DNA from 4 places in the Enterobacter sp. 3U4 genome. Region 2 is predicted to be linked to each of the others. Evidence: predicted binding sites of a transcription regulator. Region 2 holds the regulator's gene; each other region holds the start of a gene.

Region 1 (4,549 bases), 960 kb from region 2:
CGGTTTTCGCATCGTCAGTACAAATCCGGCTGTGACAGGCCAGCGCCAGCTCAAGCCCACCGCCCAGACAGGCACCGTGGATCGCGGCAATGACCGGGATCGGCAGGCCGTTGATCTCCGCCATCACCTGCTGACCCTGACGCGCCAGCTCTTCGGCTTCCAGAGCGCTTTGCGCCCGGGCGATCATGTTGATATCCGCGCCGGCGATAAAGTTATCGGGCTTGGCAGAGATAAACACCAGGCCGCGAATCGCTTTGTTGTCGCGGATCTGCTTTAGCATCGCGCGCACCTGAACACCAAATTCGGCCTTCAGGGTATTCATCTTTTCATCAGGCACATCAATAGTGATAACGGCCACGTTATCGAGGCGAACCGTCAGATTAAATGCAGATGGCAGATCCATTATTCAGCCTCCAGAACCATTGCTGCGCCAAGGCCACCCGCCGCACAGGCGGTAACAAGGCCAAACCCGCCGCCACGGCGACGGAGTTCATGTAATGTTTGCGTGATCATTCGCGCGCCGGTGGCGGCAAACGGATGACCATAGGCGATAGAGCCGCCAAGCACGTTGAATTTACTCTGATCCACTTCGCCTGTGGCATGGGCGCGGCCCAGCACATCGCGCGCGAAACGCTCGCTTGCCAGCAGCTGGACGTTTGCCAGGGTTTGTGCAGCAAACGCTTCGTGCATATCAATCAGGGTTAAATCAGCCAGCGTCAGCCCTGCTCGCTCCAGCGCCAGCGGCGTAGACCACGCCGGACCTAACAGCATGTCCTGCCAGACATCAATGGCGGTGAAAGCATAGCTGCGTAAATAACCCAGGGGTGTAATGCCCAACTCCTTCGCGCGGGATTCGGTCATCAGGATCACGGCGGCGGCCCCGTCCGTCAGCGGTGTACTGTTTGCTGCCGTCACGGTGCCGTGCTTGCGGTCAAACGCCGGGCGCAGTTTTGCGTAATCCGCCAGCGTTGAGGTGCCGCGAATATTGTTATCTTCGACAAGCGGTTCGCGATAGGGAGGAATATAGGCGGTCATGACCTCGTCGGTCAGCTTGCCTTCCGACCAGGCTTTTGCCGCAAGCTGATGCGAGCGATGCGCCAGCGCATCCTGTTGTTCACGGGTGATGCCGTAGGTTTTCGCCATCTGTTCGGCGGTATCGCCCATGCGCAGGCCGGTAGAATATTCCGCTACGGCAGGGGGAACAGGCATGAGGTCGCGCAGACGTAAACGCGAGAAGAGTTTGAGTTTCTGACCCGTAGTACGGGCTTTGTTAGCATCGACCAGAATACGCGCCAGCTTTTTACTGACCCCAATCGGCAGTACCGAAGAGGAGTCCGCTCCACCCGCTATCCCGGCGCGAATAGTACCCGCCATCAGGCTTTCGGCGACGTTAGCCACGGCCTGAAAGCTGGTTGCGCAGGCGCGGCTGACGCTGTAGGCATCGGTATGCACGTTCATCCCGGTACCGAGGACGATTTCACGCGCAATATTGGGAGCTTCAGGCATCTGCACGACCTGACCGAATACCAGCTGTTCGATGACCTCAGGCGGAATTTCGCTGCGAGCCAGCATCTCCCCCACTACCATTTTCCCCAGGTCGACGGCCGGTATGCCATGAAACGCCGTTGCCTGACGCGCAAACGGCGTGCGCAACCCACTGACTATGGCAATGCGATCGCCCTGACGGGTAATAAGCGGTAATGCCTGACTCATAACACTCCCCTGTAAAAAAAATTTTCGCAAACATAAAGTGGTCTGACCTGATAATAGTCTTAACCATTTTTTTACATTCAGCCAATCGGGGAAACGAAAAAGTGCGAGCTAAGGCACAGAGAAGAAAAAGAAAATGCCCCGAGGTAAAAGCAAAACGGTAACCCGTAGGTTACCGTTTTTAGTGTTTGCTCCCTCTCCCGTGGGAGAGGGCTGGGATGAGGGCTCCAGACCGCAGGGATTAACGCAGGCCCAACTGAAAAATCAGCGTTTCTGCTTCGCAGGCGAAGACAAAGTCGATGTCCAGCTTCACGCCGCCTTCCACTTCGGTAAAGGTCGACTTGATTTCACACGGATCGGATTCAACGTCACGCGCACGCTTGCTCAGCGCGGCCAGGGTCTCTTCCGCTTCGTTGCGGTTGGTGAACACACGGCTGTAAGACGCGGTGCAATCGGAGTTGTCCATGATGGTCCCAACATCCATACAGCAGCAAACCGGGGTTTCATCAGCACTGCATTTACTCATAGCTCAATTTCCTCTGTATTCGCGCAGCGCGCGAGATAGACACGATGCTGATATTTTACGCCCCAGCGCGGGTGCTCTCCAGCCGTTAATGGCGCAAAAACGGATAAGTGACCAATATCACACTAAAAAATGATCTAAAACAAAAACCACCCTTTTGGGTGAGTCGCGATGGTCACAATTTTGCCAACCAGATCTCGTTTCGCGAAACATGTTTGAAAATATTAATAAACAAACTTGCAACATTCAGGCTGGTCAGACCTATACTCTGGCCACTGGTCTGATTTGTCTGTCATACCTCAGACCCTACACTTCGCGCTCCTGTTACGGTATGTAACAAATATTGAATAAAAATAACTCAATGAGGTTATGGTCATGAGCCAGAAAACCCTGTTCAACAAGACTGCGCTGGCAGTCGCAGTGGCACTCGTCTCCACTTCCGCATGGTCAGCGGGCTTTCAGTTAAACGAATTTTCTTCCTCTGGCCTTGGCCGCGCGTATTCGGGGGAAGGTGCGATTGCGGATGATGCGGGTAACGCGAGTCGTAACCCCGCGTTGATCATGATGTTTGATCGTCCCACTTTCTCTGCCGGTGCTATTTTTGTCGATCCAGGTGTTGATATCTCAGGTCGTTCCCCGACAGGTGCCAATCTGAAAGCGGATAACATTGCCCCAACGGCATGGGTTCCAAACATGCACTTCGTGGCGCCAATTAACGATCAGTTCGGCTGGGGCGCATCCGTGACCTCTAACTACGGTTTAGCAACCGAGTTCAATAACGACTATGCAGCCGGGGCGTTTGGCGGTAAAACCGACCTGGAAACCTTGAACCTGAACCTGAGCGGTGCTTACCGTCTTGATAATCACTGGAGCTTCGGCGTTGGCTTTGACGCTGTGTATGCTAAAGCGAAGATCGAACGTTACGCGGGCGACCTGGGTAAAGTCGTTGCTGGCTCAGGTGCGCTACCGCCAGCACTGGCACAGCGAGTGGCTGGTATCCCGGCAGACACTCAAATCGCTTATCTGAAGGGCGACGAATGGGGCTTTGGCTGGAACGCCGGTATCCTCTATGAACTCGATAAAAACAACCGTTACGGCTTTACCTACCGTTCCGAAGTAAAAATCGACTTTGATGGAGATTACAAAAGCAGCCTCCCTTCTGCCTATAACCAGATCCTCGGCAACTTCGGCCTGCCGATGGGTACCAATGGCCAAACCACTGGCGGCTCTCTGAGCCTGCACTTACCAGAAATGTGGGAACTGTCTGGTTATAACAAAGTGGCACCACAGTGGGCGGTTCATTATAGCCTGACCTACACCAGCTGGAGCCAGTTCCAGGAGCTGAAGGCAACCAATAGCAACGGCGACACGCTCTTCTATAAAGATGAGAGCTTCCGTGATGCTTACCGCATCGCGCTGGGTACCACCTACTATATGGATGACAACTGGACATTCCGTACCGGTATTGCCTTCGATGACAGCCCGGTACCTGCCGACAAGCGTTCCATCTCTATTCCGGATCAGGACCGCTTCTGGCTGAGCGCAGGTGCGACCTATGCATTCAACAAGGATGCCTCTATTGATGCGGGCATCTCTTATATGCACGGTCAAAAAGTTAACTTCAAGGAAGGTCCGTATGAGTTCTCTTCCGAAGGTAAAGCCTGGCTGTACGGCATGAACTTCAACTACGCGTTCTAATCGCACTGGAATCAAAAAAGGTGAGCATTGCTCACCTTTTTTATTTACTCCGAATCGATATCTTTTAGTTCGTTTTCGATCGCCTTCGCGTTTGGATTCTCTTCCGGCTTCAGCTTACCGCCGTTGGCAATAAAGTCATGATTCTGGAAATACGCTTCACGTACCATAATGTACGGGTCAGAAGACTGGCGCAGTAGACCATCAGAGTCGAGGAGTTGCGCGCGGGTTTCAATCCCTTCCACCGTCCATTTACCCACCGACAGCGGCCATGTCAGCCACGACAGAACCGGATACAGCGTATCGACCATATCACCGCCATCATCACGCACGGTGAAGCTGCCATAGAACGGCAGATGAACGTAAGGGCCGTAGCCGACACCATAATGCCCCAGCGTACTACCAAAACGGTGCGGCTGTTCACGCTGCAGTTTCGGGTTCGCCATGCCTGCAACGTCAATAAAGCCGCCCATCCCCAGTATGGAGTTCAGGAAGAAGCGGGTAAAGTGGACCATCCCCTGATACGGGTCGCCCTGCAGGAAGTAGTTCACCATTACCGCTGGTTCTTCAAGGTTGCTGGTAAAGTTACTCAACCCGTTACGCGCGGGCTGTGGAACATAG
Region 2 (4,549 bases):
TTAAGCTGGCGCGCTACTACGCGACAACGCGCCACAGCCCGTACAAAACCAAAATCATCGCCTTCCACAACGCCTTCCACGGACGCTCCTTCTTTACCGTTTCCGTTGGCGGACAGCCAAAGTATTCCGACGGGTTTGGCCCGAAACCGGCCGACATCGTTCACGTGCCGTTTAACGATCTGCACGCGGTGAAAGCGGTGATGGACGACCACACCTGCGCGGTGGTGGTCGAGCCGATTCAGGGTGAAGGCGGCGTGACCGCGGCAACCCCGGAATTCCTGAAAGGGCTGCGCGCGCTGTGCGACGAGCATCAGGCGCTTCTGGTCTTTGATGAAGTACAGTGCGGAATGGGGCGTACCGGGGACCTGTTTGCCTATATGCACTACGGCGTGACGCCGGATATTCTGACCAGCGCGAAAGCGCTCGGCGGCGGTTTCCCGGTGAGTGCGGTCCTGACGACGCAGGAGATCGCCTCCGCGTTCCACGTCGGTTCTCACGGCTCAACCTACGGCGGTAACCCGCTGGCGAGCGCCGTGGCGGGTGCCGCGTTCGACATCATCAACACGCCAGAGGTGTTGAACGGCGTTAGCGCGAAGCGCGAGCTGTTTGTGAAACACCTGAAAAAGATTGACGAGCAGTACGACGTGTTCAGCGAGATCCGCGGGATGGGACTGCTGATTGGCGCCGAGCTGAAGCCGCAGTACAAGGGACGCGCGCGTGATTTCCTGCATGCCGCCGCTCGCGAAGGGGTGATGGTGCTGAACGCCGGGCCGGACGTAATGCGTTTCGCACCGTCGCTGGTGGTGGAAGACAAAGACATTGAAGACGGGTTAACCCGCTTTGCCGCCGCGGTCGCGAAGATCGTAAAAGGTTAATACGCCGTTCGCTTCAACCTGCGGGTTAGCCAAATCCCGTGATGCGGACGCTGACGCCATGCCACCGACGAAATGGTGTGCATGGTGTTCAGATGTCCCAGAACGCGCTGCAAATGCTGCTCCAGGGTGCTCATTGGCCCGTGGGTTAACGTTTCCGGCGCTTCCAGAATGTTCGAATCTCCCGACTCACCCGGCGAGTCATATTCCAGACGCTGCTGACACCGCTGCAACGCAATTTCACACGACTGCAAATATCGCTGCGCCAGATCCGACGTCAGCATCGTGTGCTCGCGCGCCAGCGTGGTCATGGCGTTAATATGCTCGACGATAAACTGGCTGTGCGTCACCCACAGCTTCATGTCTGCCAGATAGTGCGAGTTAAAGCCCGGCTCCTGCATCGCCTGGTTGAGCGAGTTAAACAGGGCGTTGTGCGCCTGGTTGACCTTCATGCGCTGATAAGCCAGCGGGGAAGGCTGCGGGTCATCGCTCAGGATCAGGCGAATAGCCTGCTGGTCGGCTTCCAGCGCGTCGTGGGCGTTCTGCCTCAGCAGCCCGCTCTGCCACTGCGGCCACAGCCAGACCATGCCGCCAAAGGCAATCAGGCAGCCGATCAGGGTATCAATCAGCCTGGCGATAATAAACTGTTCGCCATTGAGCGTGAGCAGCTGCAGGGTATATACCGCCGTCACCGTAAAGCCCACCATCGCCCAGCCGTAGTTTTTGCGGATAATCAGGTAGCTCACCAGCGTAATCGCCAGCATGCCAGCCAGGGTATAGCCTTCCGGCACGTGGAAGTGCAGCGTCACGCCCGCGATGATCAGCCCGGCCATCGTTCCTCCCGCCCGGTGCAGAATACGCACCCGCGTGGCGCCGTAGCCGTTCTGGGTGACAAACAGCACGGTCATTAAGATCCAGTACGGTTTCGGCAGATGCAGCGCCATGCCCATCAGGCTGGCGGTACTGAGCATCACGCTAATCCTTGCTGCGTTGCGCAGGGCGGACGATTTAAGAGAAAGATAGCTTTTGAGCGCGGGCAATAACGGCAGCCGTTTTTGCTTATCCGCCATCAGGTCGCGCGGATAAAGCGGACGCTGGGTGCGCAGCACGCGGGCGATGCGGCTGAAGTGCCAGGCGGCAAACTGCCCGACCGGGTTATCCGGGTGCTGACGAGCGATTTTCTCCAGCGCGCCGAGCTGTTTGTCCATGTTAAAGCGCGTGGGGTAGCGGTGATAGAGAATATCATCGGCCAGCACCCGCAGGCGTGCGGAGACGGTCTGCGCGTTCCAGCGGATCACCGCTTCGGCGTGGCTGCGCTCGACCAGCTTTTGCACCTCCTGCGGGTGGTGCAGGCTCACGGAGATATGCTCCTGCAGATCCAGCCCGACCTGAAAGGTGCGCAGCAGCCGCTTGTACTCGTGGTTCTTGTTGGCGGCGAGCATATGCAGCTGCTGATAGCACTGGCTTATCAGATCCACCACCTTCTGCTGGCGCGTCAGCAGGGGCGGTAAGGATTTTTCCGGATCGGTATGCTGGGTCAGCAGGGTGTATTTGGCTTCGCAGTACTCCGCTAGCTGCACATAGAGCAGGCTCAGGGATTCGCGCAGCGGCTGTTCCCGCCACAGCCAGAACCAGAACCAGTTAAACAGCCCGTACCATAATGTCCCCAGGGCGTAGATCAGCAGCGGCTCCCACACCGGCATATTCCCGGCGAGGCTTAGCGTGAAGATGGCCGCAATCAGCGACGCGGGAAGCAGGCGAGCGTGCAGCGAACTTATTTCCGCCGTGACGCCGAGCGTCATTGCCAGCACGGTCAGAATCAGCGGCAGCGGGATATCACGAGCCAGTAAAAGCTGTACGGCGAGGCTACAGCCCGCAAACAGGCAGCCACCGATAATCAGGCGTTTGAAAAAGCGCTTATGCGGCGTGTCCAGACCGGCAATGTTGCAGCAGGCGGGTACGAGGGAAAACAGCAGGCCTTGCTGAAGATGCCCGAGGATCAGGCCTATGGCCACAGGAAGACACAACACCAGCGTTTGTCGCAGTGCGTAGTTAACTTCCGGGTGATAGATCAGCCTGCGCCACATGGGGAATAGAGACAAAAACGGCGTGACACCTTGCGATGGCACGCCGTTTAAGCGGAATTAACGCGTTCCGTAGACCACGATGGTTTTACCGTGGGCGGAGATCAGGTTTTGATCTTCCAGCATTTTCAGGATACGGCCCACAGTCTCACGGGAGCAACCGACGATCTGACCAATTTCCTGACGGGTAATTTTAATTTGCATGCCGTCCGGGTGGGTCATGGCGTCTGGCTGTTTCGCGAGGTTCAGCAGGGTCTGTGCGATACGGCCGGTAACGTCCAGGAAGGCGAGGTTGCCCACTTTCTCTGAGGTGACCTGCAGACGGCGCGCCATCTGGGAAGAAAGACGCATCAGGATGTCAGGGTTAACCTGAATCAGCTGACGGAACTTCTTGTAAGAAATTTCAGCCACTTCACATGCTGTCTTTGCACGAACCCAGGCGCTACGTTCCTGGCCCTCTTCAAACAGGCCCAGTTCACCGATGAAATCGCCCTGGTTCAGATAAGAAAGGATCATCTCTTTCCCTTCTTCATCTTTGATCAGCACTGCCACCGAGCCTTTAACGATGTAATACAACGTTTCCGCTTTTTCACCCTGGTGAATCAGCGTGCTCTTTGATGGGTACTTATGAATGTGGCAATGAGACAAGAACCATTCGAGAGTCGGGTCTGTTTGCGGTTTGCCAAGCACCATGCGCTGTTATCCTCTGTTATAAGCTGTCACCAGAGTCATCAGATGCATCCGGACTCTGGGGTTGCAATCGAATTCTTACCCATACCTGGGAAGTCGGCTACCGTAACGTTTCGCAGCCAGTAAAGTTTGATGTCCTCTGCATACATGTGTAACGTCAATGTATTACTGTAGCATCCAGAGTGTTTTAGCATAGCTTTCGCCGCGTGTCTCCTGGTGTCTCGCTTCAGCATGATGCAGGTCGCCTTCCATTGCGAGAAATGTAACGCACGCGTAATCTGTCACCAAAAATGCAACGTTGGAGTTTAAGAATATGCAAGCGCGCGTGAAATGGGTTGAAGGTTTAACGTTCCTGGGCGAGTCCGCATCCGGACACCAGATTTTGATGGATGGTAACTCCGGCGATAAAGCGCCAAGCCCAATGGAAATGGTGCTGATGGCGGCAGGTGGATGCAGCGCCATTGACGTGGTGTCTATTCTACAAAAAGGGCGTCATGACGTGACGGATTGTGAGGTTAAACTCACTTCAGAACGTCGCGAAGAGGCGCCACGCCTGTTTACCCATATTAACCTGCACTTTGTGGTCACCGGTAAAGAACTGAAAGACGCGGCGGTCTCGCGCGCGGTGGACCTGTCTGCGGAGAAGTACTGCTCTGTGGCGTTAATGCTGGAGAAAGCGGTAAAAATCACGCATTCGTATGAAGTGATCGAGGCTTAAAACAAAGCCCGGTGGCGCTGCGCTTACCGGGCCTACAAAAGCTACAACTGCACGAACGTAGGCCGGATAAGCGAAGCGCCATCCGGCAACAAACGTCACGCAATCTGCTTCCCTTCCATCAGTCGCTCCACCAGCGGCGTCATGATGAGCTCCATCGCCAGCCCCATTTTTCCGCCCGGCACGAC
Region 3 (4,549 bases), 2.0 Mb from region 2:
GACGGGCAGCACGATATCGCTGCTGATCGCCATCTTTATCTTCTCCCGACAACAGTCGGCTAAGCAGGTGGCGCGTCTGTCGCTGGCGCCGGGCCTGTTTAACATCAACGAGCCGGTGATTTTTGGCCTGCCGATCGTGTTTAACCTGCCGCTGATGATCCCGTTCGTGCTGCTGCCTGCGATAGGCATTTACTTCGCCTGGCTCTGTACCACGCTGGGGTTAATGTCGCGCTGCGTGGTGATGATCCCGTGGACCACGCCGCCGATTCTCAGCGCCTGGCTGGCCACGGCGGGAGACTGGCGGGCGGTGGTGGTGCAGTTGGCAATCATCGTATTTGGTGTATTCTTCTACCTGCCTTTCCTCAAAATTGCCGAGCGAGTGGCCTTGAAAAACAGCGGGATAGAAAACTAACAGAAAGGAAGGACGATGGCGGCGAAGTACATCACCATAGCGCGGGAAATCAAGAAACGCATTATCAGCCAGCAGTACGCCGCCCATGAACCGCTCCCGGACCAGTTTGCGCTGGCGGCGGAGTTCAGCACCAGCCGGATGACCATCCAGCAGGCAATGCGCCAGCTGATCGTCGAAGGGCTGGTCTATACCCGCCAGGGCCAGGGCACGTTCATCCGCAAAAACTTCCTCCAGCTTTCGCAGTGGGATCTCTCCGGCAGCGACTACTTTGGCGCGACCAAAACCTGGGCGCATCTGGGTAAGGTCACGAGTCAGGTGGTGCATTTCGAACTGCGCTTCCCGAACGAAAAAGAGCAGGCGTCGCTGATGATTAACGCCGATGCGCCGATCTACGACTTCATTCGCCTGCGTTTGCTGAACGGCGAACCGATGTCGCTGGATTCCACGGTGATGCCGATGAATCTGGTGCCGGGCCTGACGAAAAACCATCTTGAAGGTTCGGTATTTCAGTACGTTCAGGAGACCCTGGGGCTGAAAATTATGGGGTCATACCGGGTGGTGCGGGCGCTTAAGCCCAGCGCGCTGGACAGAGAGCATCTGGTCTGCGAAGAAACCGATCCGGTGCTGGAGGTGGAGCAGGTCATTTATCTGGAAGATGGCACGCCGCTGGAGTATGCCCACTGTCACTATCGGTACGACCACGGCGGGATTGTGATCGTGAATAACGGGTAAAAAAAAGCGGGCAACGAGGCCCGCTTTTTTAATACGCGTGATTAGTTCAGACGCACCGGCATACCGGAACGGTTCTGAATGGCCTGGTCAACAATCGCCGTTTCAACATCTGGCTGAGACGTTACCGCCTGTACCGCGCTGTTCAGCGTAACAGGAACGACTTCGTTGTTGTTGATCTGGTCTTCACTGGTGGACAGCGGGTTGTGCACTTCGATGTAGCGGCTGCCGTCTGGTTCAGACGTTGCTTTCACCGGTTCGTTGATGAACTGCACGCGCGTACCGACCGGCACGTTTTCGAACAGGAACTTGATGTCGTCGTTACGCAGACGCACGCAGCCGTGGCTCACGCGCAGGCCGATACCGAAGTTGGCATTGGTGCCGTGAATCGCATACAGACGACCAATGTACAGAGCATACAGACCCATCGGGTTATCCGGGCCTGCCGGCACAACGGCTGGCAGCGGTTCGCCCGCAGCGATATATTCCGCGTGCATTTTAGCCGTCGGCGTCCAGGTCGGGCCCGCTTTCTTACGCTCAACTTTGGTGGTCCAGTTCATTGGGGTGTCTTTGCCCAGCTGGCCGATACCGATTGGCAGCACGATCACGGTGTTGGTGCCTTTCGGGTAGTAATACAGACGCATTTCGGCGCTGTTGATCACGATACCTTCATGAACGGTATCCGGCAGGATCAGCTGCTGAGGGATATTCAGCACGGTACCTGCTTTCGGCAGGTACGGGTCAACGCCCGGGTTCGCTTCCAGCATGTTAGACAGACCCAGCTGGTACTGCGCCGCGAAATACTCCAGCGGCTGAGAGTTACCTTCAGGAACCGTCACCACCTGGTTTTGACCCACCAGACGGCTTCCGTCGGTCGGCAGGGGATACGTCACCGCAGACGCGGTCTTACAAAAACCTACTACGGCTAACGCCGCCGCAAAAAGCGCTGTTAATTTCATGTTCATGTTGTGCGAGGTATCTAAGCCATTCAGGCGATGAGTTGATAAGTCTGAATCTGTGATGGGAGCGCATTATATGTGCATTCCCGCTCACAGGGAATTCAGATGTGTACGAAATCACATTTTTTTCGATTTTGTTAAAGTTTAGTGGATTGCCGCAACACGGGATCTCAATTCGGAATTGTGGCATAATGCCGTGTTTATCACACTTTTCGCAGGAATCTCTCCGTGTTAGTTACCAGCAACGTCACTATGCAGTTTGGCAGTAAGCCGCTGTTCGAAAACATTTCCGTCAAATTTGGCGGCGGCAACCGTTACGGCCTGATTGGTGCCAACGGTAGCGGTAAATCCACCTTTATGAAGATCCTCGGCGGTGACCTGGAGCCGACCCTCGGCAACGTGTCGCTCGATCCTAACGAGCGCATCGGTAAGCTGCGTCAGGATCAGTTCGCCTTCGAAGAGTTCACCGTGCTCGACACCGTGATCATGGGGCACGCGGAGCTGTGGGAAGTGAAGCAGGAGCGCGATCGCATCTATGCGCTGGCCGAAATGAGCGAAGAAGATGGCTATAAGGTGGCCGACCTGGAAACGCAGTATGGCGAGATGGACGGTTACTCTGCGGAAGCGCGCGCGGGCGAGCTGCTGCTCGGCGTCGGCATTCCGGTAGAACAACACTACGGCCCGATGAGCGAAGTCGCGCCAGGCTGGAAGCTGCGTGTGCTGCTGGCGCAGGCGCTGTTCTCTAACCCGGACATCCTGCTGCTCGATGAACCGACGAACAACCTGGACATCGACACCATCCGCTGGCTGGAGCAGACGCTGAACGATCGCGACAGCACCATGATCATCATCTCGCACGACCGTCACTTCCTGAACATGGTCTGTACGCACATGGCGGATCTGGACTACGGCGAGCTGCGCGTTTATCCGGGCAACTACGACGAATACATGACGGCTGCCACCCAGGCGCGCGAGCGTCTGCTGGCGGATAACGCCAAGAAGAAAGCGCAGATTGCTGACCTGCAGTCCTTCGTCAGCCGCTTTAGCGCCAACGCCTCTAAGTCGCGTCAGGCGACGTCGCGTGCGCGTCAGATCGACAAAATCAAGCTGGACGAAGTCAAAGCCTCCAGCCGTCAGAACCCGTTCATCCGCTTCGAGCAGGATAAGAAACTGTTCCGTAACGCGCTGGAAGTGGAAGCCCTGGTAAAAGGCTTTGAGAACGGCCCGCTGTTTAAAAAATTCAACCTGCTGCTGGAAGTGGGCGAGAAGATTGCCATTTTGGGTGCCAACGGCGTGGGTAAATCCACCATGCTGAAAACCCTGGTGGGCGAACTGCAGCCGGACAACGGCACCGTGAAGTGGTCTGAAAACGCGCAGATTGGCTATTACGCGCAGGACCATGAGTACGAGTTCGAAAATGACCTGACCGTCTTTGACTGGATGAGCCAGTGGAAGCAGGAAGGCGACGACGAGCAGGCGGTGCGCAGCATTCTGGGTCGTCTGCTGTTCAGCCAGGACGACATCAAAAAGCCCGCAAAAGTACTTTCCGGTGGTGAGAAGGGTCGCATGCTGTTCGGCAAGCTGATGATGGAAAAACCAAACATCCTGGTGATGGACGAACCGACCAACCACCTGGACATGGAATCTATCGAATCCCTGAACATGGCGCTGGAGATGTATCAGGGCACCCTGATCTTCGTCTCTCACGACCGTGAGTTCGTCAGCTCCCTGGCGACCCGCGTGATCGAAATTACGCCAGAGCGCGTGGTGGACTTCACCGGTAACTACGAAGATTACCTGCGCAGCAAAGGTATCGACGGCTAAAAAAAAGCCGGGTGGAGGCTTCGCCTTACCCGGCCTACGTTCTGTTCCCTCTCCCTGTGGGAGAGGGCCAGGGTGAGGGCATCAGGCCGCACTACAGCACCCACTCGCTCCCTTCAACCCCGTTCACCCGCAGCGTACGTTTTTCCCCTACAGGCAGCGACACCTTAAGCGCTTTCCACGCCGGACGATAATCCCCACGCGCGTTGACCTTCAGGTTGATGGTTGCGCCATCGCACACCATTTCCCATTCCACCCACAGCGCATTGCCGTTCTGGTAGCCCCAGCTTTCGCCGTCGTCTTCAAACAGCATGCCGGAGGTTGTGCCGACGCCCTTCACCGGGAACAGCTTCAGCTCGCGGGTGGTATCTTTTTCGGCATTTACATGCGTGATGCGCTCGCTCAACGGCAGGCCGGCTCCGGCGCGCACCAGCAGCGGCAGTTTTTCCAGCGGCGCGTCGAGAACGATCGACTGGCCGCCAGCGAACCACGCGTGGGTGTAAAAATCGTACCAGCCGGTGGCGTTATCCGGCAGCCAGACGCGGCGCTCGCGCTGCCCGGCTTCGACGACGCTGGCGACCAGCAGGTCGCGGCCCAGCAGGAAGTCATCGCACTCTTCGAAGGTCTG
Region 4 (4,549 bases), 1.2 Mb from region 2:
GTTGGCAGGTACTTCGCGTAATTTTCGACGAAGTCGGTCGGGCCTTTTTGCGCCGCGACCATGCGGCCAAAGATCTCCGCCGCTTTGCCGTTGTCCAGCACCGCCTGCAGCTTCGCGCGGGCGTCTGCGTCGTCTTTGGCGAGCTTGCCGGAGATTAACATCTCAACGCACAGCGCCATGGTGACGTCAAACAGACGCGGGTTACGATATTCGCCGGTGAGGAACTGGACGGCCTCACGCACTTCGACGGCGTTACCGGCGCTGGAAGCCAGCACCTGGTTCATGTCGGTGAGCAGTGCGGTAGTGCGGACGCCCGCGCCGTTGGAGACGCCAACGATCGCTTCGGCCAGCGCCTCTGAGAGTTCATAGGTTGGCATAAACGCACCGCTGCCCACCTTGACGTCCATCACCAGCGCGTCCAGCCCTTCTGCCAGTTTCTTCGCCAGGATAGAGGCGGTGATCAGCGGGATGGAGTCAACGGTCGCGGTAATGTCGCGGGTCGCGTAGAAACGCTTGTCTGCCGGAGCAAGAGAGCTGGTCTGGCCGATAATCGCCACACCAACGTCTTTAATAATGTCGCGGAAGCGGTTGTCATCCGGGAAGATATCGAAGCCCGGAATGGCTTCCAGTTTGTCGAGCGTACCGCCGGTGTGGCCCAGGCCGCGCCCGGAGATCATCGGGATGTAACCGCCGCAGGCTGCCACCATTGGGCCGAGCATCAGAGACGTCACGTCGCCCACGCCGCCGGTGGAGTGTTTATCCACTATCGGGCCGTTAAGGTTGAGGCTTTTCCAGTCCAGAACGGTTCCTGAATCTCGCATCGCCATGGTCAGCGACACGCGCTCAGGCATCGACATATCGTGGAAGAAAATGGTCATCGCCAGAGCCGCAATCTGCCCTTCTGAGACGGTGTTATCACGAATGCCGTTGATGAAGAAGCGGATCTCTTCGTCGCTTAATGCATGACCATCACGTTTTTTACGAATAATTTCTTGTGCGAGAAACACGGTAACCCCCATGAGGAATCGGGTGAATGGCGGCGGGTACGGTTTACCCGACCACGATCCGGTAGGCCGGGTAAGCGTAGCGCCACCCGGCAATTCAAACTTAGTAGCTGCTTGCGCTCTTACCGTCGCCGTGACCCAGCGCCTTCAGCAGGCTGGCCAGCAGGCTGGACGCACCGAAGCGGTAGTGACGGGAATCGGCCCAGTCGGCGCCGAAAAGCTCGTCGGCAATCGCCAGGAACTGCTGCGCGTCTTCGGCGGTACGCACGCCGCCCGCGGGTTTGAAACCGACGGTTTTGGACACGCCCATGTCGCGGATCACTTCCATCATGATGCGCGCGCTTTCAGGGGTGGCGTTAACCGGCACTTTACCGGTAGAGGTTTTAATGAAATCCGCACCGGCTTTGATGGAGATTTCAGATGCCTTACGAATCAGCGCCTCTTCTTTCAGCTCGCCGGTTTCGATGATCACTTTCAGCAGCACGTTTGCCGCCGCACACGCGTCTTTACAGGCCTTCACCAGGTCAAAACCGACCTGCTCGTTGCCGGCGATCAGCGCGCGGTAAGGGAACACCACGTCAACTTCGTCTGCGCCGTAGGCAATCGCCGCGCGGGTTTCTGCCAGCGCAATCTCGATATCATCGTTGCCATGCGGGAAGTTAGTTACGGTTGCAATGCGCACGTCCGGCGTGCCCTGCTCTTTCAGCGTCTTACGGGCAATCGGGATAAAGCGCGGGTAGATACAGATGGCGGCGGTGTTACCCACCGGCGTTTTCGCCTGATGGCACAGGGCGATGACTTTTTCATTGGTGTCGTCATCGTTCAGGGTGGTCAGGTCCATCAGTTTCAACGCGCGCAGGCTGCTTGCAGTTAAATCGGTCATAACATTCTCCAACGGCAGTGCCGTATAAATTTTACCTTGCGGGTCTGTGAGTATTCTAACATTCACCCGCATCCACACTTCGACATTCATCACAGTTAATGAAAACTGCGTACAAATTTGCATTACTGTAATGAGATATTCTTCAAACTTTCGTACGCAAATTGCCGACTAAAGCAGCAATACCCCCTGTGGGATCAAAAGCGACAACAGGCAGGCTTTCTACAATCCGTTCATCATCCGCAGAACATTCAAGGAAGCGAATATGCCCCACTCCGGCCCCGACGCCCTGCAGCAACGTTGCCAGAACATTGTGACAAGCCCGGTGTTAACCCCGGAACAAAAACGTCATTTTCTGGCGCTGGAAGCGGAAAACAACCTGCCGTATCCGGCACTTCCTGAGGCCGCAAGAGCCGCTCTGGACGAAGGGTTTATCTGCGACATGTTCGAAGGCCATGCGCCTTACAAACCCCGTTACGTTCTGCCGGACTACGCAAAATTTCTGGCTAACGGTTCAGAATGGCTGGAGCTGGAAGGCGCGAAAGATCTCGACGATGCCCTCTCGCTGTTAACCATCCTCTATCACCATGTTCCGTCCGTCACATCGATGCCGGTCTATCTCGGCCAGCTTGATGAGTTGCTGCAACCATATGTTAGAATTCTAACACAAGAAGAAATCAATAGCCGAATAAAACGTTTCTGGCGCTATCTCGACCGTACGCTGCCGGATGCGTTTATGCACGCAAACATCGGGCCTGCTGACGGCCCCATCACCCGAGCCATTCTGCGTGCCGATGCAGAGCTGAAGCAGGTCGCGCCGAACCTGACCTTTATTTTTGATCCAGAGATCACCCCGGATGATTTACTGCTTGAGGTGGCGAAAAACATATGTGAATGCAGCAAACCGCATATTTCTAATGGCCCGGTGAATGATAAAATTTTCACAAAAGGCCGTTATGGCGTGGTGAGCTGTTACAACTCCCTGCCACTTGCAGGCGGTGGCAGCACCCTGGTGCGCCTTAACCTCAAAGCCATTGCTGAACGTAGCACGTCTATTGAGGACTTCTTCACTCGCGCCCTTCCGCACTACTGCCAGCAGCAAGTGGCCATCATTGATGCCCGCTGCGGTTTCCTGTACGAACAATCTGGCTTCTTTGAGAATAGCTTCCTGGTAAAAGAGGGGCTGATTGATGCCGATCGGTTTGTGCCGATGTTTGGCATGCACGGTCTGGCAGAAGCGGTAAACGCGCTCTGTGAGAAAACAGGCATCGCGGGACGTTACGGCAAAGATGAGCAGGCCAACGCGCTGGGCTATCGCATCAGCGCACAGCTTGCGGCGTTCGTGGAAAACACGCCGGTTAAACACGGCTGGAAGCAACGCGCGATGCTTCATGCGCAGTCGGGGATCAGCTCCGATTCGGGCACCACGCCAGGCGCTCGCCTGCCCTACGGCGACGAGCCGGATCCCATCAGCCACCTGCTGGCGGTGGCTCCCCATCACAAGCACTACGCTTCCGGGATAAGCGATATCCTGACGCTGGATGAAACGGTAAAACGCAACCCGCAGGCGGTGGTTCAGCTCTGCCTGGGCGCGTTCAGGGCGGGTATGCGTGAGTTTACCGCCAACGTAGCGGGTAACGATCTGGTGCGCGTCACCGGCTATATGGTTCGCTTGTCGGATCTGGAGAAATACCGGGATGCAGGGTCGAGAACGAACACCACGTGGCTGGGGGAAGAAGCCGCACGCAATACCCGCATTCTGGAACGTCAGCCGCGCGTGATTAGCCATGAACAGCAGATGCGCTTTAGTTAGTCAGGTCATTCCTTTTTCCTGCGTGGACGGGCCGGGCAGCCGCCTGGCCCTGTTCCTGCAGGGCTGCAACCTGCGCTGTAAAACCTGCCACAACCCGTGGACGATAGGCCGCTGCAACGACTGCGGGGACTGCGTGCTCCACTGCCCGCACGACGCGCTGACCATTCAGGCCGGGCGCGTCTGGTGGCAGGAGAGCGACTGCCAGCAGTGCGACACCTGCCTGCACCTGTGCCAGCAGCAGGCAACGCCTATGGCGCACCGCCTGAGCGTGGAGGAAATCCTCGCTCAGGTCCGCAAATCCGCACCGTTTATCGAAGGCATTACCGTGAGCGGCGGAGAAGCCACAACGCAATTACCGTTTTTAGTTACGCTGTTCACCGCGATCAAGGCCGATCCCGCCCTGCATCATCTGACCTGCCTGGTAGACAGCAACGGTTTGTTAAGCGAAACCGGCTGGCAAAAGCTGCTGCCGGTACTGGATGGCGCGATGCTGGATCTCAAGGCGTGGGGGAACGCGCATCACCGCTTCCTGACCGGGCGCGACAATCCGCAGATTAAGCAGAGCATCCGCTGGCTGGCAGATCGTCACCGCTTGACGGAGCTCCGCCTGCTGGTGATTCCGGGGCAGTGTGACTATCTGGAACACCTCAAGCCGCTGGCGACGTTTATCCACGGGCTGGGGAATGTGCCGGTACGCCTCAACGCGTTTCATGCGCATGGCGTGTACGGTGAGGCGGCGTCGTGGCGCAGCGCCACGCCGGAAGACGTTGAACCGCTGGCGCGGGCGCTGGAAAAACAGAAGATTACGGTGATCCGCCCGGCGCTTTACCTATAGCGTGATGCCAAATACCG

Evidence for each region. Region 2 encodes CRP, which controls carbon source genes, mostly activating them, when cyclic AMP is high. Its sites were predicted from a motif close to ATGTGANNNNNNTCACAT; they were not measured.
Region 1: a site for CRP is predicted at 2,342-2,359, ahead of RVY89_RS03235 (YfcZ/YiiS family protein). Genes of this name have one in related genera too.
Region 3: a site for CRP is predicted at 2,206-2,223, ahead of RVY89_RS12010 (ABC-F family ATPase). Genes of this name have one in related genera too.
Region 4: a site for CRP is predicted at 2,018-2,035, ahead of deoC (deoxyribose-phosphate aldolase). Genes of this name have one in related genera too.

The regions. Positions count from the first base shown of each region.
Region 1 covers NZ_CP136665.1:673,288-677,836, reverse strand. Annotated here, with positions in the region: gene fadJ (fatty acid oxidation complex subunit alpha FadJ) at 1-403, opposite strand, end outside; gene fadI (acetyl-CoA C-acyltransferase FadI) at 403-1,713, opposite strand; gene RVY89_RS03235 (YfcZ/YiiS family protein) at 1,952-2,236, opposite strand; gene fadL (long-chain fatty acid transporter FadL) at 2,609-3,931, shown strand; gene mlaA (phospholipid-binding lipoprotein MlaA) at 3,976-4,549, opposite strand, start outside.
Region 2 covers NZ_CP136665.1:4,526,890-4,531,438, forward strand. Annotated here, with positions in the region: gene argD (bifunctional acetylornithine/succinyldiaminopimelate transaminase) at 1-875, shown strand, start outside; gene RVY89_RS21465 (YccS/YhfK family putative transporter) at 872-2,959, opposite strand; gene crp (cAMP-activated global transcriptional regulator CRP) at 3,017-3,649, opposite strand; gene RVY89_RS21475 (OsmC family protein) at 3,960-4,364, shown strand; gene RVY89_RS21480 (phosphoribulokinase) at 4,460-4,549, opposite strand, start outside.
Region 3 covers NZ_CP136665.1:2,513,394-2,517,942, reverse strand. Annotated here, with positions in the region: gene RVY89_RS12025 (PTS sugar transporter subunit IIC) at 1-412, shown strand, start outside; gene RVY89_RS12020 (GntR family transcriptional regulator) at 428-1,144, shown strand; gene ldtB (L,D-transpeptidase) at 1,186-2,106, opposite strand; gene RVY89_RS12010 (ABC-F family ATPase) at 2,329-3,924, shown strand; gene RVY89_RS12005 (glycoside hydrolase family 31 protein) at 4,016-4,549, opposite strand, start outside.
Region 4 covers NZ_CP136665.1:3,305,863-3,310,411, forward strand. Annotated here, with positions in the region: gene deoA (thymidine phosphorylase) at 1-1,007, opposite strand, end outside; gene deoC (deoxyribose-phosphate aldolase) at 1,108-1,887, opposite strand; gene RVY89_RS15825 (YjjI family glycine radical enzyme) at 2,150-3,697, shown strand; gene RVY89_RS15830 (YjjW family glycine radical enzyme activase) at 3,672-4,532, shown strand; gene RVY89_RS15835 (TatD family hydrolase) at 4,527-4,549, opposite strand, start outside.